Regions from separate parts of the Sphingomonas taxi genome, predicted to be linked through region 1. Evidence: riboswitches for the same ligand, from Rfam matches in the RefSeq annotation. Region 1 holds a riboswitch; each other region holds the start of a gene.

Region 1 (7,370 bases):
GCGCCCACCGCGGCGCTGCACTTCACCCCGGCGCTGATCGACGCGCTCGCCGCGGCGGGGATCGCGCATGAGACGCTGACGCTGCATGTCGGCGCCGGCACCTTCCTGCCGGTCAAGGCGGAGGACACCGCCGATCACCGCATGCACGCCGAATGGGGCCGGATCGACGCCGCGACCGCCGACCGGCTCAACGCGGTGCGCGTGAACGGCGGCCGGGTGATCGCGGTCGGCACCACCTCGCTGCGCCTGATCGAAAGCGCCGCGCGCGCCGATGGCGTCATCGCCCCGTTCGAGGGCGACACTGCGATCTTCATCACCCCCGGTTACGCCTTCCGCGGCATCGACGGGCTGGTGACCAACTTCCATCTGCCCAAATCGACGCTGTTCATGCTGGTATCGGCGCTGATGGGGCGGGAGCGGATGCAGGCGGCCTACGCGCATGCGATCGCCGCGGGCTATCGCTTCTATAGCTATGGCGATGCGTCGCTGCTGCTGCCGGCGCGATCGTGATGCTGCTCGCGCTGCTGCTCCAGGCCGCCGTTCCGGCCTCGCCCGCGCCCGCCGCGCCGGGCCAGCCGCCGGCGACCTTCGTCGTCGAGCCGGTCGGCATGGCGATCGCGGGATTCGATGCCGACGGCGACGGGCGGACCAGCCGCGCCGAGCTCGACGCGGGCGTGCGCCGCAGCTTCGCCGCGGTCGACAGCGCGCAGGCCGGCACGATCGGCTATATCGCCTTCGCCGACTGGGCGGAGCGCTGGCTCGGCGACCGCAATGCGCTGCCGAGCCCGTTCGAGGTCGACGGCGACGGCGACAATCGGATCACCCTCGCCGAGCTGCAGGCGGCGTTCGCGCGCATCTTCGCGCGGCTCGACGTCGACAAGGACGGCTTCGTCACCCGCAAGGAGCTGCTGACGATCCGCGCCATGGCCGGCCGGATGATGGGACCGCCCGGCAAGCGCAAGCGCTGAGACCGGTCGACATCTGCTGAGGCTGCGACTCGCTCGAGATCCCTTTGAGACGTCTGCAACACTGCCCAGTGCTCCTGCGAAAGCAGGAGCCCAGGAGTCCCGAGTGCCATAAGGCGTTGCTTTGCTTGATCCTAGGCTCCTGCTTTCGCAGGAGCACAGTACTGCTCAACCGGTGATGCCGACTCTCGGAGAGGTAACGACTCGATCCGGGGTGACGAAAGGAGCGAACCCGCGAAATCCCAGAGGTCGTTCTGGTCCCCGCCTGCCCAGCCATCGTTCCATCGCCTTGCTATCGCACCCCGACGCTCGACACCGCGTGCCAGCTTCGCCAAAGCGGGACGATCATGTCCCCGCGTTTCGCCTTCACCATCGCCGCCACCGACGGCCGTGCCCGCACCGGCTCCATCCGGATGCAGCGCGGCACGATCCGCACCCCCGCCTTCATGCCGGTCGGCACCGCCGCGACGGTGAAGGCGATGAAGCCGGCGGACGTCGCGGCGAGCGGCGCCGACATCATCCTCGGCAACACCTATCACCTGATGCTGCGTCCCGGCGCGGAGCGGGTGGCGCGGCTCGGCGGGCTGCATGCCTTCATGGGCTGGGAGCGGCCGATCCTCACCGATTCGGGCGGCTATCAGGTGATGAGCCTCGCCGATCTCACCAAACGCTCCGAGGAGGGCGTGTCGTTCAAGTCGCATCTCGACGGCACCCGCCATCTGCTCAGCCCGGAACGGTCGATCGAGATCCAGCGGCTGCTCGGCTCCAACATCGTCATGGCGTTCGACGAACTGGTGCCGACCACCTCGACGCGCGAGGTACAGGCCGCGGCGATGGAGCGCTCGATGCGCTGGGCGAAACGGAGCCGCGCCGCGTTCGACGCAGGCGGCGATCATGGCGCCAACAATGCGATCTTCGGCATCCAGCAGGGGGCGCTCGACGAGGGGCTGCGCAAGGCGTCGGCGGACGCGCTCGTCGACATCGGCTTCGACGGCTATGCGGTCGGCGGCCTCGCGGTCGGCGAGGGGCAGGAGGCGATGTTCGGCTGCCTCGACTTCGCGCCCGCGCAGCTGCCGACGGATCAGCCGCGCTATCTGATGGGGGTCGGCAAGCCCGACGATATCGTCGGCGCGGTCGAGCGGGGCATCGACATGTTCGACTGCGTCATGCCGACGCGGTCGGGACGGACGGGGCAGGCCTTTACCCGCGACGGGCCGATCAACCTGCGCAACGCCAGATTCGCCGAGGACCAGGGGCCGCTCGACGCCGAATGCGCCTGCCCCGCCTGCACGACGTGGAGCCGGGCCTATATCCATCATCTCGTCCGGTCCGGCGAGATTCTCGGCGCAATGCTGATGACCGAGCATAACATCTGGTTCTACGAATGCTTGATGGCGGACCTGCGACGCGCCATTGCAGCCCAGGAACTGACCCCGTTCGCGAACGCGTTCCGCGCGCGCTACAAGCGGGGCAAGGGAGAGTAATATGTCGGATCAGCCCAATGAGATTCTCGCCGCGGCCGCCGCGGCCAAGGCGCAACAGGATGCCGCCGCGAACACGCGCGATCCGTCGACCAAGAGCCATTGGCCGATGCGGATCATCGGTGTCGGCATCGGCTCCGCGGCGGTGGCGGCAGCGGTGCTGTTCGCCAACTCAGGCAAGAAGCGCGACTGACCGACCCGGAGCGCCGCCTTCGTGCGATTGCAAACTTTGCATGTTGAGCGCTACCATTTGCACTTGCGACATCGGGTGCTGCGCTGCACAAAGAGCGTGCCTTTCAGGCATCCTCTCCTAAAAACTTTTACGGCCGGTCGTTTCGATCGGCCTTTCTTTTTGTCCCGATCTCCGGCAGGTTCCAGTTACCGTGTCCGGGCGGATCGAAACAGAAACGGCAGGAGAGGAGCCGCCGGCAAGACCGGCAACGGCCCGACCGGTTGGGCGGGGGATCGAGCCTTCGGCTCTCCCCCGCCGCCTGTTCCGGCATCCCAGCACGAGGCCCAATTCCTTATGATCGCAATCGGAACCCGGGTCGATGAAACCGGCACGTTGATCCGCGACGGCGGCGCCTTCTACCTGCGCCGCGATTCGGGCGGACGGTTCGAGCTGGAACTCCATCGCACGCCGGTCGATCTGGTCGAGAAGCGCGTGCGGCTGGTCGGCACGTTGGTCGGGCCGGATCTGGTCAATGCCGACGGCGTGGCCCCGGTGTGAGGACCCCGCCCCCTTCCGACGATTATGCCCGCGGCCGGCGCGACGGATTGCGGCTGGCGCTGGCGATCCTCGCCGTCGAAGAGGCGAAATGGGCGGCGTTGCTCGGCGAGAGCCCGTCGTGGCGGACCAATGCGACGCGCGAGGTGCGCTACAAGACGCTCCAGGTCGCGCAGACCCGCGTGCAAACCGCGCTCAACCGTCTCACGCCGAAGGGCGAAGCGGCGGCGATCGACGCCGAACTCGCCGCCGCGCTCGACAAGCTCGGTCTGTAGCTCAGCCTCCGCCCGGTGCGGCGCGGAGCGTGATCCGGGTGATCTCCGGCGGGCGGCCGAGGCGCAGCGCGAAGCCCGGCCACAAGCCGGTGCCGTTGCTGACGTAGAGCGTCATGCCGTCCACCGCATACCGGCCCGACACGAAGCCGCCGTTCGCGGGCCTGAACAATCGGTCGAGCCCGACGATCATCCCGCCATGCGTGTGGCCGGACAATTGCAGCGCGACCCCGCGCGCCGCCGCCCGACGCGCATTGCGCGGCTGATGGTCGAGCAGGAGGACCGGCGCGCCCGGCGGGCGGCGCGACAGTGCGGCGTCGAGATCGGGGCCGGGCTCGCCATGCGACGGCGCGGAGGCGTCGGTGACGCCGGCGAGCACCAGCCCGTCGCCGCCACGCGCCAGCACGCGATGCGCATTCGGCAGCATGCGAAAGCCGAGCCCGGCGAGGTGCCGCATCCAGCCGCCGTAATCGAAGAAATATTCGTGGTTGCCGGGAATGGCGTAGACGCCATCGGGCGCGCGCAATCCGGCGAGCGGGGCGACGTCGGCGCGGCGCATGTCGACCGATCCGTCGATGAAGTCGCCGGTGACGACGATCAGGTCGGCCCCCGCGGCATTGGTGCGATCGACGACGGCCCGGGTCCAGCGTTGCGGAAACAGACGGCTGATGTGCAGGTCGGTGAGCTGGACCAGCCGGTAGCCGTCGAACGACGGCGGCAGGTCGCGCACCGCGACGGTGATGTCGCGCACCGGCGGCACGCGGATCGCCCCGGCAACGCCGACCGCGCCGAGCAGCGCCGCGACGCCGGCGATGCCATAGCGGGCCGCATCGGGCGCCCCCAACACCTCGCGCCGCACCACCATCGTAGCGAGCGTGCCGAGATCGAGCACGATCTGCAGCAGCGCGAGCAACAGGATGGCGCCGAAGGCCCAGTTGAACAGGATGACGATCGCGCGCGGGAATTCCGGCGCGAACACCGATCCCGACGAGAGGCGGCTCCATAAATGATATTGCGAGGCGGCGAGCAGCGTCACCGCGACGCCGCCCTTCGCCCAAAGCGGCAGGGACAGCGGCAGCAGCCAACGGACGATGACGTACAGGGACGGCGTCGCAAAGATCAGGTGGAAGATCGTCATTCTCCTTGCGGCACCGTGCCGCCGCTGCCTCGCAAGCGCCGTCCCGTCGCTCAGCTCGGGTGGGCGGCGCTCTCGGCGGCGGCGTCGCTGGCATCGGTCGGCGTCACCGCGACCGCACCGACATCCGCCTCGGCCTGTTCGGCGAGCTTCATCTGCTCATAGGCGATCTCGAGATCGGCGACACCCGATCCGGTCGGCTGGATCGGCAGGTCGCCGTAGCTTTCGGCGGGGCCATTCTGGTCGGTCGTGTCGGTCATCATTCTCTCCTCGTGCGCGGCGTCAACGCACCGTGCCGGGGACCGGACGCATCGCCCGTCGAACATGCGGAGAATGACCTCTATCAGGAACTTAGATCAGCATGACGCATTAGGAGCCGGTTCGGGAGACGGCGTCGCCACCTCTGGCCTGCCGCCCCCCGGATACTGCCGGGAGCGGTCATGACCCATGTGCTGATCATCGAGGATTCCTATTTGTTCGGCCAGTTCGTCGCCGACGCCGCGGTGCTCGCCGGTGCCGGCAGCACGGAGATCGTGGAGACGCAGGAAGCGGCGGAAGCGGCGGCGCAGCGTTGCATGCCGGGCATGATCATCGCCGACGTCAAGCTCGTCCACGGCTCCGGGGTTCGTGCGGTCGAGCGGATCGTCAAGGGGCGCCGCATCCCGATCCTCTACGTCACCGGCTATCCCGAACGCTGCGGCGAATGCCCGCCGGGATCGACGGTGATCGAAAAGCCGGTGTCGCACGATACGCTGCAACGCTCGATCAGCCGGCTGATCGAGGATGAGGCCGCGCACCTCGCGGCGCATTGACGGGGCGGGGTGGAGCCGCCACCGGCATGATGCGGCGACGGCTCCGACAGTCCTGGAGAACTGCACACGAAGGATCGGGAGAACCCTTCCTGCTGCGCACGGGCTCTAATGGTTAACGGCGGCAAGTCGACCGGAAACGGGCTATGTACGAAACCGTACACAGCGATCGCCGTCTGCCCCCGCCTGCGCGATTGGCAAAGCCGGCGGTAGCGGCTAAGTCGACCGGCGGCGCCGGTTCCCGGTGCCATGATCGCGTCGGTGCCCTTCGCAAGAGGGCGTAAATGGGAATGCGGTGCGGGGCCTCGGCTCCAATGCCGCGGCTGTCCCTGCAACTGTAAGCGGCGAGCGACGGACACATGCCTTCCCCCGCGGGAAGGCGGCCACTGGCAAGGGTTCGCCCGACCCGGGAAGGCCGTGCCCCGAGCGACGACCCGCGAGCCAGGAAACCTGCCGGCGATAGGGTCGCTCTTGCTTCGGTCCAGGGGATGGCCGGGGCACGGTGTTCCGTCTGAGCGACGAAGACCCATGCGGTTGGCCCGCATCGGTGCGTGGCGCGGGCGACATGCGAAGCGCCCGTCCGTCGCTCGCGCATCGGCGATATGTGGCCCCACCGTGTTCTCGTCGTCGCGGCGCTCGCGAAGGAACATCCGTGGCCGATCCACAGCTCGCCAAGATCCCCGTCACCATTGTCACCGGCTTCCTTGGCGCCGGCAAGACGACGCTGATCAGCCATCTGATCCGCAACGCCAACGGCCGCCGGCTCGCGGTGGTGGTCAACGAATTCGGCACCTTGGGTGTCGACGGCGACATCCTGAAGGGCTGCGCGATCCCCGATTGCCCGGCGGAGAATGTCGTCGAGCTGGCCAATGGCTGCATCTGCTGCACCGTCGCCGACGATTTCATCCCGACGGTGGAGACCTTGCTCGCGCTCGACCCGCGCCCCGACCATATCCTCATCGAAACCTCCGGGCTCGCGCTGCCCAAGCCGTTGCTGAAGGCGTTCGACTGGCCGGCGATCCGCTCGCGCATCACCGTCGACGGCGTCATCGCGCTGGCCGACGCCGAGGCGGTCGCCGCCGGTCGCTTCGCTACCGATGTCGCCGCGCTCGACGCGCAGCGCGCCGCCGATCCGGGGATCGACCACGAGACGCCGCTGGCGGAGGTGTTCGAGGACCAGCTCGCCTGTGCCGACATGGTGCTGCTGACCAAGGCCGACCTCGCCGGGCCGGAGGGCGTCGCCGCCGCCCGCGCGGTGATCGCCGCCGAGGCGCCGCGGCCGGTGCCGGTGGTCGAGCTGGTCGACGGCGTGATCGATCCGGCTGTGATCCTCGGCCTCGATGCCGCCGCCGAGGACGACATCGCCGCCCGCCCCTCGCATCATGACGGCGAGGACGAGCATGAGCACGACGATTTCGACAGCCTCGTCCACGAAATCGGCGAGATCGACGATCCCGCCGATCTGGTCGCGCGGATCGAACGGCTCGCGCGCGAGTCCGACGTGTTGCGCGTCAAGGGCTATGCGGCGGTGCGCGGCAAGCCGATGCGGCTGCTCGTCCAGGCGGTCGGCGCGCGGGTGCGGACGCAATACGACCGGCCGTGGCGGCCGGGCGAGGCGCGCGCTACCCGGCTGGTCGTGATCGCCGAGCGCGACCGGATCGACCCCGCGACGATCGGGCCCGTGCTGAACGGCTGAGCCCCCACGATGCACGTCGTCTTCCGCGAGAGCCACGGCCTGGAGGAGACCGCGACGCCGCGCGATCTCGGCCAGCGGCCGGCGGATCTCGTCGTCCTGTCCTTCTCCGACAGCGACCTCGGCGCATTCGCCGCGGGCTGGCATGCCGCGCGCGGCGGCGGCGTGCCGTTGCCGTCGCTGCGGCTCGCCAACCTCGCTGATCTCGCGCATCCCCTGTCGGTCGACACCTATGTCGAGCGGACGCTGGCGGGCGCGAAGGGCATCCTGATTCGGCTGATCGGCGGG
Region 2 (7,370 bases), 1.7 Mb from region 1:
CACGCGGGCGGACGATCGCCTTCGGCGGCCGCGTCATCGGCGAGGGCGAGCCCAAGTATCTCAACTCCCCCGATACGCCGCTGTTCGACAAGGGCCGCACGCTCTACAATCTCGACCGCGCCGCACCTGCCGCGCGCAAGTCGGCGCGCATCCTCGTCGTCGAAGGCTATATGGACGTGATCGCGCTGGCGCAGGCGGGGATAAACGACGCCGTCGCCCCGCTCGGCACCGCGCTCACCGAGGCGCAGCTCGAACGGCTGTGGCGGATCAGCGACGTGCCGATCCTCTGCCTCGACGGCGACAGCGCCGGGCAGAAGGCGGCGTTGCGCGCCGCGCATCGCGCGATGCCGATGCTCGGCAACGGCCGCAGCCTCGCCTTCGTCACTTTGCCCGAGGGCCAGGACCCCGACGACCTCGTCCGCGTCGGCGGCCGCCAGGCGATGGAGGCGCTGCTCCAGCAGCCGCAGCCCTTGGTGGAGCGCTTATGGCAGAGCGAGGTCGCCGCCGGCCCGCTCGACACGCCCGAGCAGCGCGCCGGGCTCAAGCAAAGGCTGCACGAGCTCGCCGCGACGATCGCCGACCCGTCGGTGCGCAAGGAATATGAGAACGAGTTCAAGAACCGCTTCTACGAGCATTTCGCGCCCAAGCGCCGCGCCTTCACCCCCGCCGCCCCGCGCGCGCAGGGTAAGCGCGGCCCCGACGGACAGTGGAAACAGCCGATCGCGCCGCCGACCGACGACGTGAAGGCGTTCCACGCCGCCGGCATCGATCCGGTCATCGCCAAGGCGATCCTCGCCGGGCTGATCCGCCACCCGGTCGAGATCGCGCGGCACATGGAGGTGCTCGGCAGCCTCAAGCTGATCGGCGGCGCGCTCGGCCGGCTGTTCGAGGCGGTGGTCGACGTCGCACTGGAGGACCAGGCGCTTGATAGCGCGCGTCTGCGCACCATATTGGCGAAATCCGGTTTTGATGCGATCGCAAGCGATTTGTTGAGAGCCGATACGATGCCCTATTCGTTCACGCAAAGCGGCGGCGATCCCGCCCGCGCCCGTGCCGACCTCGACGAAGCGATCGCCATCATGGTGGCGCGCCCGGAAGTCGACATGGCACTCGGTGAAGCGACCGCCTCGATGCAGGCGCACTTCACCGCCGAGGCGTTCGAACGACAAGTGGCGTTGGTGAAAGAGAAACAGGGCTTGGAGCTTCGACTTGCAAATCTGGTGCAGTCGAACGAAGACGCCCGATCGTTTGGATCCGAGGGTAATTGATGGCGAAGGTTAACGGTAACGGTGGCGATGAGGGTGCGGACGTGACCGACGCGCCGCTGATCGACCTCAATGACGCCGATATCAAGAAGCTGGTCGCCCGCGCCAAGAAGCGCGGCTACATCACCTACGACCAGCTCAACGAGGCGCTGCCCCAGGATCAGATGTCGTCCGACCAGCTCGAGGACATCATGTCCGCGCTGAACGAGATGGGCGTCAACATCGTCGAGAACGAGGAAGCCGGCGAGGACGGCGACGAGAAGGAGCAGGCCGAGGACGACGAGGCCGAGCCCGTCGAGGCCGACGGCGACGGCTCCGCCGCCCCCGCGCTCGAGACCAAGAAGAAAGAGACCGTCGATCGTACCGACGATCCGGTCCGCATGTACCTGCGCGAGATGGGCGCGGTCGAGCTGCTCAGCCGCGAGGGCGAGATCGCCATCGCCAAGCGGATCGAGGCGGGTCGCGACACGATGATCCTCGGCCTGTGCGAATCGCCGATCACCTTCAATGCCATCATCGACTGGTCGACCGCGCTCAACGAAGGCACGATGCAGCTGCGCGAGATCCTCGATCTCGACGCGATGCTCTCCAAGGGTCCGTCGGCCGAGCAGGTCGAGGGCGCCGAGGATGATGAATCGGGCGAGATCAGCGAGAAGACCGCCGGCGCCAGCTTCAAGGAAGAGGAAGAGCCCGAGGAGCCGTCGGCCGACGAGGACGATGAATCCGGCGAGGGCCGCGTGCCGCGCCCGTCGGACGACGAGGACGAGGACAATACGCTCAGCCTCGCGCAGATGGAGGAGACGCTCAAGCCGCAGGCGCTCGAGCGGTTCGCCAACATCACCGCGCTCTACAAGAAGTTCAGCAAGATCCAGCAGGCACGCCTCGACGCGATGCACGCCGGCGGCGAGCTGTCCGCCGCGGACGAGCGCAAATACCAGAAGCTGCGCGAGGATCTCACCGCCGAGGTCGAGAGCGTCCAGTTCCACAATGCCAAGATCGAATATCTCGTCGATCAGCTCTACGCCTTCAACCGGCGCCTGACCGCGCTGGGCGGCCAGATGCTGCGCCTCGCCGAGCGCCACAAGGTCAGCCGCAAGGACTTCCTCGACCGCTACGTCGGCCACGAGATGGACGACACGTGGCTGCAATCGGTCGGCAAGCTCGACAAGAAATGGACCGCCTTCGCCACCAACGAGGCCGATGCGGTCGACCGCATCCGCGGCGAGATCAGCGAGATCTCGCAGCAGACCGGCATGGCGCTCACCGAATTCCGCCGCATCGTCAACATGGTGCAGAAGGCGGAGCGCGAGGCGCGCATCGCCAAGAAGGAGATGGTCGAGGCCAATCTGCGGCTCGTCATCTCGATCGCCAAGAAATACACCAACCGCGGGCTGCAATTCCTGGATCTTATCCAGGAGGGCAATATCGGCCTGATGAAGGCGGTCGATAAGTTCGAATATCGCCGCGGTTACAAGTTCAGCACCTATGCGACCTGGTGGATCCGGCAGGCGATCACCCGTTCGATCGCCGATCAGGCGCGCACGATCCGCATCCCGGTGCATATGATCGAGACGATCAACAAGCTGGTCCGCACCAGCCGCCAGTTCCTCCACGAGCAGGGCCGCGAGCCGACGCCGGAGGAGATGGCCGAACGGCTGTCGATGCCGCTCGAGAAGGTGCGCAAGGTGATGAAGATCGCCAAGGAGCCGATCAGCCTCGAAACGCCGATCGGCGACGAGGAGGATTCGCACCTCGGCGATTTCATCGAGGACAAGAATGCGGTGATCCCGGTCGATGCGGCGATCCAGGCGAATCTCAAGGAGACGGTCACCCGCGTCCTCGCCAGCCTGACGCCGCGCGAGGAGCGCGTGCTGCGCATGCGCTTCGGCATCGGCATGAACACCGACCATACGCTGGAGGAAGTCGGCCAGCAGTTCAGCGTGACGCGCGAACGCATCCGCCAGATCGAGGCGAAGGCGCTGCGCAAGCTCAAGCACCCGAGCCGCAGCCGCAAGATGCGCAGCTTCCTCGACCAGTAACGCCGGCGACGATTGCGATTGCGAAGGGGCCGCCGGAGACGATCCGGCGGCCTTTTTCGTCCGGTGCAGCCGGGATTAGCAGGCGATGCTGGTCGCCCCACCTTTCCCGCCAACCCATGGCCTACCGATCCTAGAGATTGACGCGTGCCCCCAGGCGCAATGTGCGTGGCTCGACGACGCGGCTCAATCGGCCATCGGCTGGTCCCGAGGTATCGAATGCGGGAACGTACGACCCGTAAAAATAAGCGATGTCTTTGTCGCGGCTGTCGAAGAGATTGAGCACCTCGCCGTACAGTTCGAACCGCCCAAACTTGCGGGCGGCGCGGACGTTGGCGACGGTGCTGCCGGGATCGCGGACGCTATTGTCCTCGACCAGAGGATAAGGCCCGAGGTGACGGACTCTCACACTCGCCTCCCACGCGTCGAGCACCAATGCCATCCCGGCGGATGCGGCATTTTCGAATGCGTTGGGAATGCGATCGCCATTGTCATAGCGCGACCGGCTCGCCGTGTAGTTCCCGTCGATCGCGAGCCACGGCCGAGGCCGCCAGAATGCCACCAGCTCATAGCCGCGACGCTGGCTCGCGCCGGTCGGCTCGACGGCATTGGAGTCGCCGACGAAGCGCAATTCGCTGGCGACGTCGAGCCACCAATAGGTCGCGGTCAGCGTGACGCTCGGCAATTGCCACCGGACACCGACTTCACGTCCGCTGCCGCGAACCAGCACGGGCACTGGTGTTTCGACGTTCACTGCCCCGCGCACGTCGTTGGAGTGAAATCCACGGCCCCAGTTGCCGTAGAATTCCAAACTGGCGGCTGGAGAATAGGCGATCGACGCCTTGGGTGACAGGATCGCATCGTCGCCATTGCCCTCGCCGGCGACCACCGCTGCCTGATCCCGCGCGCGAACGACGTACCGGTAATAGTCACCGCGGACCCCGCCGATCAGCCGCAGCCCCGGAACCGGTGCCCAACTCGCTTCGCCGTAGAGCGCTGCCGACGCCTCTTCGACATGATAGCGGCCCAGCGACGACAGGAACGTCCGCGCACTGGTGCGATAGACACCGACGCTGCCAATATGATCGTAGCGCGCCTCGGTACCGAGCGCGACCCCGAGCGTGGGTGCGACCGTCCAGCGTTTCTCACCCCGCCCGCCGATGATCCAGCGTGTGTCGAATTGGCGGATTTGTGCGCTGGTCCCGTCGGGGTCTGTGTAGGTCGGGTTCGAATACATCGACCAATCATAGAACTGACCGTAAACGTTGGCGCGCCAGTCGGGCTGGCGGACCGCGATGTTGCCAATGAGCCGCGTCGTCTCGCCGCGCGCGGTCGGATCGGGTGAGCAGAACACGTCCTTGCAGCCCGGCGTGCCGATGATCCGTTCGGGTATTTGTTCGGTCGGACGCCAGGTCGCCCGATAGGCGTTGAGCGATGTCTCTATCCGACCTGCGCCGGCCGGAGCGATATACTTCGCGAAGCCCGAGGCATGGCGCAGATGTTCGGGCTCCTGCCAAGGGCCGTCATAGACTTTGGCCTGCGCGACCAGCGTGAGCTTGCCGGCACCCACATCGTCGATGGTCCCACCCGCCGCGATCCGGCCATAGCCATACGATCCACCCTCGACCGACAACCACGGCCGGGCGAAGCCGTCGATCGTGGTCATGTAGGCCGCGCCGGCGAGCGCGAAGTCGCCACCGTCGGCCCGGTACGGGCCTTTGCGGAAATCCTCGCGCGCGACGGTCTCGGGGATCAGGCCGTTGAGGTCGAGATAGCCCTGGCCGTGGCCATGGGTACGCAGGTTCATCTGCACCCCATCGATGGCGGTGGTGAAGTCCGACCCGTGATCGAGGTTGAACCCGCGCAGAAAATACTGGTTGGCCTTGCCGCTGCCCGAATGCTGCGCGGCAACCATGCCGGGGATCGCCTCCAGCAGTTCCGCGACGCGCAGCAAGGGTCGAACCAGCAGATCGGCACCGGCAACCGTGCCCTCGCTCGCCGCATGCGCGACGCCGATCTTCGCCTCGCCGCGACCGAACACGACGAGGTCGTTCTCCGCAGCGTCGGTCGAGGCAACCGCGCCATCTTGCTCCTGTGCCCGTGCCGGCGTCGTGCCGCACACCGTGGCGAACGCGACATAGCCAAGCCATGCCGCCCGTAATTCCAAAATCTTCATGTCCGTTCCCGCGCGCCAAGCGACATCGGACGGGGGCGTCCGCTGCGAACGGTCGGCGCGCGTCGGCAGGCGGACGCAAGCACCCGCGACACGAACCGATGCGACCCCCGCCGCTCGTTCGTCGCTCAGACGGAAGAACCGTGCCCCGACCATCCCCTGGACCAAAGCAAGAGCGACCAGACGCTGGCAGGTCTCCTGGCTCACGGGTCGTCGCTCGACATACGGCCTTCCCAGATCTTGCCGATGCGGCGTCGATCCAGTGGCTGCGCCCTGTCGAAAAGGGCGCGATGTACGTCTCGCTCGCCGCTTACAGTTGCAGGGACAGCCTCGGCATCGGGAGAATAACTCCCTCACCGCGTTCCCTTTTAAGTCCCTCCCGGGACACCAGCGCGATCATTGCCCGACCGATGATACCATCGTTCGGACGAGGAGACGTAGCTGGAGGTTTGCCGATCCGCAAGATCGCTGCCGGATGTCCGATGACTCCTGACCGTAGGATGCTGTCCTACACAACGTCGGCCTGCTACGCGCAGACGGTCTTTCTCATCGTAGCGACCGTTCGGGCAGTTATGACATCAAAAACGGAAACGATAGGACTGCATCGTTTCCGTTCAGGTGTCCATCTTGTCCATGTTGCCGCAATTCGGCCACATTCTCGGATGGCGAAACTTCGCTATTGATAGGCGTTCGCAAGACCGTCTATAGAGGCCGCCATGGCCGCTCCGACGACCCCCCGATGCTGATGCAGGCGAGCCCGCCCTGCCCGACCCCGACGCCGGCCGCGACGGCGCGCTGGTCGATGGTCGCGCGCTGCTTCACCGCATTGGTCGGTGGTTACGCCGCCGCGGCGGCGCTCGCCACGCTCCTTGCCCGGCTGCTGCCGATCGACCGGGCCGAGGCGACCGCGCTCGGCATGATCCTCTCCGTCCTGCTCTACGCGCTCATCGGGCTGTGGTGCTTCCACGAACCCCGACTCGGCCGGGTCGCCGCCTGGATATGGGGTCTGGCGATCGGCGGCGGCGCGCTGGTCTGGCTGCTCGGGTTGCGGCCGTGAACGGCAATCTGCGGCAGAATATGGCGTGGATCCACGGCTGGCTCGGGCTCGTCGCCGGCTGGATCCTGTTCGCGATGTTCCTGACCGGCACCGCGAGCTATTTCCGCCCGGAGATCACCCGCTGGATGCAGCCCGAGATCGCGGCGGCCCCGGTCCCGGCCGCCACCGCCGCACGCAGCGCGGTCGCCTATCTGCAAACCGTCGGCGCCGACGATGCGGCCTGGTACATCCTGCTGCCCAACGAGCGCGACGTCGTCACCCGCGTCTACGCCCAGCCCAACGCCAAGGCGGTCGCCAAGCCGCGTCGCCGCGAGGAACTCGTGCTCGACGGCGCCACCGGCCGGCCCGTTGAGGGGCGCGACACCCGCGGCGGCGAGCATTTCTACCGCTTCCACTTCCAGCTGCAATTGCCTTACCCCTGGGGGCGCTTCCTCGCCGGCCTGTGCGGGCTGTTCATGCTTGGCGCGATCATTTCGGGCGTGGTGACGCACAAGCGCATCTTCGCGGACTTCTTCACCCTGCGCTGGAACAAGGGGCAGCGCAGCTGGCTCGACGCGCACAACGTCTCCGCCGTGCTGGCCCTGCCCTATCATGCGGTCATCACCTACACCGGCATCATCACGCTGATCGCGATGTACATGCCGTGGCCGGTCACCGCCAATTACGCCAAGCCCGAAGACTTCTATAACGCCGCTTACGGCATACCGGCGGAACAGCCCGCCACCGGGCGCGCCGCGCCGCTGGTCGCCGTTGCGCCGCTCGTCGCCGATGCCGAGCGCCGCTGGGGCGCGCCGGCAGCACGGATCGTCGTCAGCAACCCCAATGATGCCGCCGCCACC
Region 3 (7,370 bases), 190 kb from region 1:
CGCCGCCGCGATCCGCGCCGCCAACGCCGTGCCGCGCTGCGGATGGCCGACGACGCGCGCGATATCGCGCACCTGCTCCTCGCTTTCCGCGACCGTGTCCGGCACTGGATATTGGACGATGCGGATCTTCATCCGGGTCAGCGCCGCGATCGTCGCGGGCGCGACGTGCGGGCCGGTCAGCACCATGTCGGGCGCCAGCGCCACCACCTCCTCCGCCGTCCCCGAGGTTGCGGCGAAGCGCCTCGCCTGCGCCAGCGGGATTGAGGTCGCACGCGGGTCCTGCGAATAATGGCTGATCCCGGCGATCTGCGCGGGGTCGGCGACGTGCATCAGCACCGCGTCGATACACGGATTGATCGATACGATCCGCGGCGGCCGCGGCGGCGGGGCCGCCGACACCAGCGGCAGCGCGGCGAGCGCGATGGCGAGCGGCCGGATCAATATTCGACGCCCTTCTGCGCCTTGAACCCGGCATTGTACGGATGCTTCACCTCACCGAATTCGGTGACCAGATCGGCGATCGCCAGCAATTCGGGCTTGGCGTGGCGGCCGGTGATGCAGATATGCTTGGTCAGCGGCCGCTCCTTGAGGAACGCCACGATATCGTCGATCGGCAGCGTCCCGTCGCGCAGCACGATGTTGAGCTCGTCGAGGATGACGAAATCGATCTCGGGATCGCGGATCATCGCCTTCGACCGCTCCCACGCCGCCTGCGCCGCGGCGATGTCGCGCGCGCGGTCCTGCGTGTCCCATGTGAAGCCCTCGCCCATCACCTCGAAGGTGGCGAGATCGGGATGCGCCTCGAAGAAATTGCGCTCGCCCGTCTCCCATTTGCCTTTGACGTACTGGAGGATCGCGACCTTCAGCCCCCAGCCGATGCTGCGGATCGCCATGCCGAAGGCGGACGACGACTTGCCCTTGCCGTTGCCGGTGTGAACGATCAGCAGCCCGCGTTCGAGCGTGCGGCGCGCCTGCATCTTCTCGCGCGCCGCGGCGACCTTCGCCATGCGGGCGTTGTGGCGGGCATAGTCGTCGGTCATGAGCGATACTCCTCGAGGGCCGCGGCGAGGCGGGTGAGCGCGGTCGCACCGCGCGGCAGGCCGATCCGCAACCGGTCGGTCCGATCGGCGAAGGGGCGGGTCAGGATAGCATGATGCGCGAGCGTCCCGAACAGTCGGGCGGCATCGTCGCAGGCGACCAGCCGGAACAACGGCGCGCTGCCGGCCAGCGCCAGCCCGGCTTCGTGCAGCACCGTGTCGAGCAGCGCGCCCGTCTCGACGATGCGGCTCGCCTGCGCACGCCGCCACGCGATATCGCGATAGGCGGCGGTGCCGATCGCCACCGCCGGCGACGACACCGGCCAGTCGCCGAGCATCGCGCGCAGCCCGCCGGCGATTCGATCCCCCGCCACCACGAAGCCGAGCCGCAAGCCAGGCAGGCCGTAGAATTTGCCGAACGAGCGCAGCACGATCAGCCGGTCCGACGCGTGCGGGCACAGACCGGCGGCGGGATCGGCATAGGCTTCGTCGAGCACCAGCGTCATCGGCGCGGCCAGCAGATCCACCGGGCCGGCGAGGCGCCCGTCGGGATTGGCCGGGCTCGCCAGCACGAACAGGTCATGGTCGCCCGGCCCCTCCGCCACCAATTCCGCCCCCGGCCATGCCGCGCGATGGCCGGCATAGCCGGGATGGCGTACCGCCGGCGCGCGCGCGCCGATCAGCGGTGCGAGCAGCCGCATCGCCAGATCGGTCCCCGGCACAGCGACGACCTGCGCGGGGTCGGCGACGCCGAACGCCCGCGCCGCCGCCGCCTCCAGCGCCGCGATCTCCGCCGGCTCGGGCAGACGATCGAGCCCCGCCAGCGTGTCGACCGGCCAAGACCATGGCGCGATGCCGGTCGACAGGTCGATCCAGTCCGCGCCGCCGAACGCCGCGCGCGCCGCCGCCACCCGCCCGCCATGGGCGCAGAAGGTGGCCCAGGGATGGGGGACAGGAGCGCGCGGTTCGATCATCAATAGGTCAGGCGGACGCCGCCGAAGGCGCCGCGCCCCGGCTGGCCGTATTGCAGGATCGTCTGATAACGCTGGTCGAACGCATTCTCGATCCGGCCATAGACCTCGACATGATCGACGATCGGGAAGGACGCGCGCAGGTCGGTGACGACATAGCCGTCGAGCCGCTGCGAATTGGATGCGTTGTTGAAACTGTCCCCCACCGCGGTGACGGTCGCGCCGGTGGTCAGCCCGAACGGCCAGCGATAGTCGGCGTTCACCGATACGCTGTTGTCCGGCCGCCGGGCGAGATCGCGGCCGGCATTGGCGGTGCCGGTCGAGCGGTTCTTGGCGTCGAGATAGGTATAGGCGGCACTGACCGTCAGCGCCTCGACCGGGCGGAGCGTCAGCGCGAATTCCACGCCCTGCGCCCGTGCCCGCGCGACATTGTCATAGGTGCCGAACGGCCGGTCGGCGCAAATCCCCACGGACGTGTCGCAGGACACGAAATTGATGAGGTCGAACGAGGTGCGGCGGAAATAGGTCACGCTCGCCTCGACCGCGCCGTCGAGCGCCTTTTGCGCCACGCCCGCGTCCCAGCCGCGCGAGCGTTCGGGGTTGAGCCGCGCATTCCCATATTCGCTCTGCAACTGATACAGGGTCGGCGCCTTGAACCCCTCGGAATAGCTCGCGCGGAACGCGGTCGCGCCATCGTTGGGTGAATAGACGCCGCTGGCCGAGACGGTCGTCGCTCCGCCGAAGATATTGTGGTCGTCGTGGCGCACGCCGCCGGTCGCGGTCAGTCCGGCGATCGGCGTCATTGCGAGCTGGCCGTAGACGCTGAAGATCCGCGCCCGCCCCCGGGTCGCCGGTCCGCCGTAGCTCGCCGTCGTGAAGCGCGACACCTCGCGCTCCGCGCCGAAGGTGGCGAACACCGCGGAACCAAGATCGGCGACGCCCTGATATTCGATCCGGTCGTTGCGCCCCTTGCCGGCGAACGTCTCGGTCGGCGTGCCGTCGGGATCGTAATTGTGCCGGTCGGTATCGGTGTGCGCATAGCCGAAGCGGTTGCGGAACCGGCCGTCGAACAGCGCCGCATTGAGTCCGGCATAGCCCGTCCATTGCTCGCTCGTGCCATATTCGCGCGTATCGCCAAAGGCGAAGGTCGGCGGCGGGAAGCCGTCGATATCGGTGCGGCCGTTGGAATAGAAACCGCGCACATCGACCGAGACGGTCGGCGCCAGCGCGATGCCGAGGCTGCCGTTGGCGGCATAATTGCGGTAACCGTCGCGCTCCGTGCCGGGGGCATAGGCCGAGATGCCCTCGGTGGTGTAATAGCCGCCGCCCAGGCTCGCCGACACCGGCCCCATCTTGCCAGAGACGTTGGCGAAGCCCTGCCCGGTCTCGTGCCAGCCGCCCTCGACGCGCGCGTTGACCGCGACCTGCTCGGTCGGCTGACGGGTGATGAGGTTGACGACGCCGCCGATCGCCTGACTGCCCCACAGCACCGATTGTGCGCCGCGCAGCACCTCGATCCGCGCGATATTGCCGATCAGCAACCCGCCGAAGTCGAAGCCGCCGCCCGGCGACGAGGGATCGTTGAGCTTGATCCCGTCGATCAGCGCGACGGTCTGATCGCTCTCCGCGCCGCGGATGTTGACCGAGGTCGCGGTGCCGACGCCGCCGTTGCGCGTCACGCTGACGCCCGGCGTCTGGCGCAGCAGGTCGGCGACGACCACCGCCTGCCGCTGGGTGATCGTCGCGGTGTCGAGGACGGTCACCGCCTGGCCGACGGTGGAAGCGGGTCGCGCCTCGCGATTGGCGGTGACGAGGATGTCGCTGCCGGCGTCGGCGACCTGCTCAAGGCCGCTGGTCGATTGCGCGGTCTGGGCGAAGGCAGGTGTCGCGGCCGCGATGCACGGCAGCAGGATGAGACAGGCGTAGTTCTTCACGATGGTTTCCCCCTCGTTGCAACAACGGGAGCACGCACCGCGATTTCGCCGGAACCGGTCTGTCCGCCGCGCAACGCCCCCAACATCGTCGTCTCGCGAGGAAATCCTCGATCGTGCCGGCACACCCCGTCCGGACGAAGGACAACCGCGACGGGCAGGTCTCCTGGCTCGCGGGTCGTCGCCCTGCCCGGCCTTCCCGGATCGGGATGATCCAGTGGCGCGCGGGGAGCAGGGCTCGCCGGTCACAGTTGCGGGGGCAGCCCCGGCCGGCGAGCCTCAAGGCTCGCTTCCGGGTTCCCTTTTCATCCCATCTCTGGGAACCTGTCGCATTGGCGCCCCTAGAACCCCGCGGAGACGAAGGCAAGATGATCGCAGCCAAGACGCTGTTCCTGGGCGGTGCCCGCTCGGGCAAAAGCCGGCTGGCGCAGGCCGCCGCCGAGCGCTGCGCCGGCCCGCTCCATTATCTCGCCACGGCCGAGGCGTGGGACGGCGAGATGACCGACCGGATCGCCCGCCACCGCGCCGACCGCGACACGCGCTGGACGACCGTCGAATGCCCGCTCGCGCTGCCCGAGGCGATCGCCGCAATCGAGGATGGCGCGATCCTGATCGACTGCCTGACGCTCTGGCTGACCAACGTGATGCTCGGCGAGCACGACGTGGCGGCGCGGTCGGACGCCCTGCTCGCCGCGCTCGCCGCAACCCCGCTGCCGCTGTTCGTCGTCAGCAACGAGGTCGGCCTCGGCATCGTCCCCGACCATCCGCTCGGCCGCGCCTTCCGCGACGCCGCGGGCCGGCTCAACCAGCAGGTCGCCACCGCGATGCGCCAGGTCTATTTCGTCGCCGCCGGCATGGTGCTGCCGTTGCAGCCGTTTCCGGGGAGGGATTGATCCGCCCCTGACCCGTTCGTGCTGAGCCTGTCGAAGCACGGTGAGACCCACCTGCCCTTCGACGAGCTCAGGGCGAACGGTCGCCCCCCTCTTTCACCCCACCAGCAACCGATATCCCACGCCCAGTTCGTTGGCGATCACGCTCCCGGTCGCGTTCGGCTCTTCCAGCTTCAGGCGCAGGTTGCGCACGACGATGCGCAGATATTCCACCCGCGGATCGTCGTCGCCGCCCCACGCCGCCGCAAGGATTCGCTGGTGCGTCACCACCCGCCCGGGGTGGCGGGCAAGCACCGCGAGCACGTCATGCTCCTTGCGCGTCAGGTGGAACGCCTCGCCGCCGCGCCGGACGAGGCGCTGGTCGAGGTCGATCTCCAGCCCGTCGCGGCGGATCACGCTCGCCGCCGCCGCATCGATGCCGCGGTGGCGCAGCGCCGCGCGCAGCCGAGCAAGCAATTCCTCGCCGTCGAACGGCTTGGTGACGTAATCCTCGGCGCCGAGATCGAGTGCGGCGACCTTCTGATCGGTCGCGTCGCGCGCCGAGACGACGAGGATCACCGCATCGCCCGCCCGGCGGATCAGCGGCACCAGTTCGAGCCCGTCGCGATCGGGCAGACCGAGGTCGAGCAGCACCGCGTCGGGCGTCTCGGCGGCGACCGCGGCCAGCGCCTCGCGGCCGTTGATCGCCTCGACCACCGCATAGCCGGCGCGTTCGAGCGTGTTGCGCAGCAGCCGGCGGATCGGCTGTTCGTCGTCCACCACCAGGATCTTGGCCGCCATCAGTCGCCTTCCTCCACCATGTCGCGCACGATCAATGCCGCCGGAAAGGACAGGCCGAAGCGCGCGCCCGGCCGGTCCTGCCGGTTCGCGGCCTCGACGCCGATGCCCATCGCCGCGGCGAACGCCTTGACGATCGCCAGCCCCAGGCCGGTGCCGCCGATCGCGCGATCCGAACCGGCGAAGCGGCGGAAGGTGTCGAACACCTCCGCCTCACGCCCCGGCGGCAGGCCCGGCCCCTCGTCCTCGACCGACAGCAGGATGACGCCGTAGCGATGGCGCGCCTCGACGCGGATCGGCGTGCCGGGATCGGCATAGCGGCCGGCATTGTCGAGCAGGTTGAGCAGGCAATGGTGGAGCAATTGCTGGTCGGCGCGGACCAGCGGCAGGTCTGGCGGCACGTCGAGCTGCACGGCATGTCCGTCCAGCGCACGGCGGGCGTCATGCGCCGCGCCGGCGACCGCATCGGCGAGGTCGACCGCCTCCATGCGCAGCGTCAGCGCCCCCGCCTCGACCCGCGCCATGTCGAGCAGGTTGGCGACGAAGCGATGCAGCCGCGCCGCCTCGCCCTCGATCGTCGCGATCAGGTCGGGGGTGGCGCCATGGTGCAGCTGCGCCGCCGCCGCGATCACCGCGGTCAGCGGCGTGCGCAGATCGTGGCTGACCGACGACAGCAGCGCGGTGCGCAACCGCTCGCGCTCGCGCATCGCGCCGAGGTCGCGCGTCTCGATCTCCAGCCGCAGCCGTTCGAACGCCAAAGTCGCCTGTTCGATCAGGTTCAGGAACAGCGGGATCTGGTCGGGGCGCAGCGGATCGCCGCCCGCCTCGTTGGCGAGGCCGAGCACGCCGAGCGTCCGCTCGCCGGTCACCAGCGGCTGGAAGAACCATTGCGAGGCGGCGAGCGTCGCCGAACCGCGCCCGGCGGGCGCGCCGCCGTCATAGGCCCATTGCGCCGCCGCCATCTCCATCGTCTCGAGCCGATAGTCGCTGCCGTTCGCCGCCTGCACCGCCAGCCCCGCCCCCTCGGCGACGAGCATCACCGTGTGCAACCCGAACAATTGCCCGACCTCGTCGCAGATTGCCTGCGCCACCGCGACGGGATCGTTCAGCCGGGTGAGCTGGCGCAGGAAGCCGGCGAGCGCCGCATTGGTCCGCGCGCTCGCCGCGGCGATGTCCGCCTGCGCGCGCACCCGCGCCGTCAGATGGCTGGTCGCGATCGCGATGCCGAGCAGCACCAGCACCGACACGACGTTTTCGGGATTACTGATCGTCAGCGTGCCGGTCGGCGGCAGGAAGAAGAAATTATAGGCGATGCTCGACGCGAGCCCGGCGAACAGCCCGGTCCACAGGCCGAACAGGCTTGCCGCCATCATCACCGGCAGCAGATAGAGCAAGGCGACGTTGCCGAGGTCGAGGATGTGGAACAGCGCGCTGGCGACGCCGGTCACCGCCGCGACCATCGCGCCGGTCCAGACGTAGCCGCTGCGGCTGCCCCAGCGATCGACCGGCGCCGCCCGGCGGCCGCGCACCGCGGCGGGCATCGGCAGCACGTGGATCGCGATGTCGGGCGTCTCGCGCACCAGCCGGTCGACGATCGAGCCGTGGCGCAGCTCGAACCAGCGCGAGCGCGTCGACTTGCCGACGATAAGCTGCGTCGCGCGCGCCTCGCCGACATAGGCCTTGAGCCCGGCGAGCACGGTCTGCGCCGGCACCGCCGCCGCCGCACCACCGAGTTGCGTCGCGAGCGTCATCACCTTGGCGACC

What was found. A riboswitch is a leader RNA that binds a small molecule or an ion and turns the genes downstream of it on or off. The one in region 1 is predicted to bind cobalamin.
Region 2: linked by a shared signal. The riboswitch ahead of MC45_RS06265 (TonB-dependent receptor) and the one ahead of cobW (cobalamin biosynthesis protein CobW) in region 1 are both predicted to bind cobalamin.
Region 3: linked by a shared signal. The riboswitch ahead of MC45_RS17065 (TonB-dependent receptor plug domain-containing protein) and the one ahead of cobW (cobalamin biosynthesis protein CobW) in region 1 are both predicted to bind cobalamin.

What each region holds. Positions count from the first base shown of each region.
Region 1 covers NZ_CP009571.1:3,543,154-3,550,523, reverse strand. Annotated here, with positions in the region: gene queA (tRNA preQ1(34) S-adenosylmethionine ribosyltransferase-isomerase QueA) at 1-510, shown strand, start outside; gene MC45_RS16250 (EF-hand domain-containing protein) at 510-968, shown strand; gene tgt (tRNA guanosine(34) transglycosylase Tgt) at 1,313-2,449, shown strand; gene MC45_RS16240 (hypothetical protein) at 2,451-2,639, shown strand; gene MC45_RS16235 (DUF5818 domain-containing protein) at 2,973-3,176, shown strand; gene MC45_RS16230 (hypothetical protein) at 3,173-3,448, shown strand; gene MC45_RS16225 (metallophosphoesterase) at 3,450-4,583, opposite strand; gene MC45_RS16220 (hypothetical protein) at 4,634-4,840, opposite strand; gene MC45_RS16215 (response regulator) at 5,021-5,392, shown strand; cobalamin riboswitch at 5,632-5,861, shown strand; gene cobW (cobalamin biosynthesis protein CobW) at 6,042-7,085, shown strand; gene cobN (cobaltochelatase subunit CobN) at 7,095-7,370, shown strand, end outside.
Region 2 covers NZ_CP009571.1:1,410,232-1,417,601, forward strand. Annotated here, with positions in the region: gene dnaG (DNA primase) at 1-1,268, shown strand, start outside; gene rpoD (RNA polymerase sigma factor RpoD) at 1,268-3,304, shown strand; gene MC45_RS06265 (TonB-dependent receptor) at 3,435-5,477, opposite strand; cobalamin riboswitch at 5,646-5,881, opposite strand; gene MC45_RS06270 (hypothetical protein) at 6,214-6,531, shown strand; gene MC45_RS06275 (PepSY-associated TM helix domain-containing protein) at 6,528-7,370, shown strand, end outside.
Region 3 covers NZ_CP009571.1:3,736,987-3,744,356, reverse strand. Annotated here, with positions in the region: gene MC45_RS17080 (ABC transporter substrate-binding protein) at 1-441, opposite strand, end outside; gene cobO (cob(I)yrinic acid a,c-diamide adenosyltransferase) at 438-1,040, opposite strand; gene MC45_RS17070 (aminotransferase class I/II-fold pyridoxal phosphate-dependent enzyme) at 1,037-2,011, opposite strand; gene MC45_RS17065 (TonB-dependent receptor plug domain-containing protein) at 2,011-3,942, opposite strand; cobalamin riboswitch at 4,079-4,282, opposite strand; gene cobU (bifunctional adenosylcobinamide kinase/adenosylcobinamide-phosphate guanylyltransferase) at 4,311-4,832, shown strand; gene MC45_RS17055 (response regulator transcription factor) at 4,926-5,609, opposite strand; gene MC45_RS17050 (sensor histidine kinase) at 5,609-7,370, opposite strand, start outside.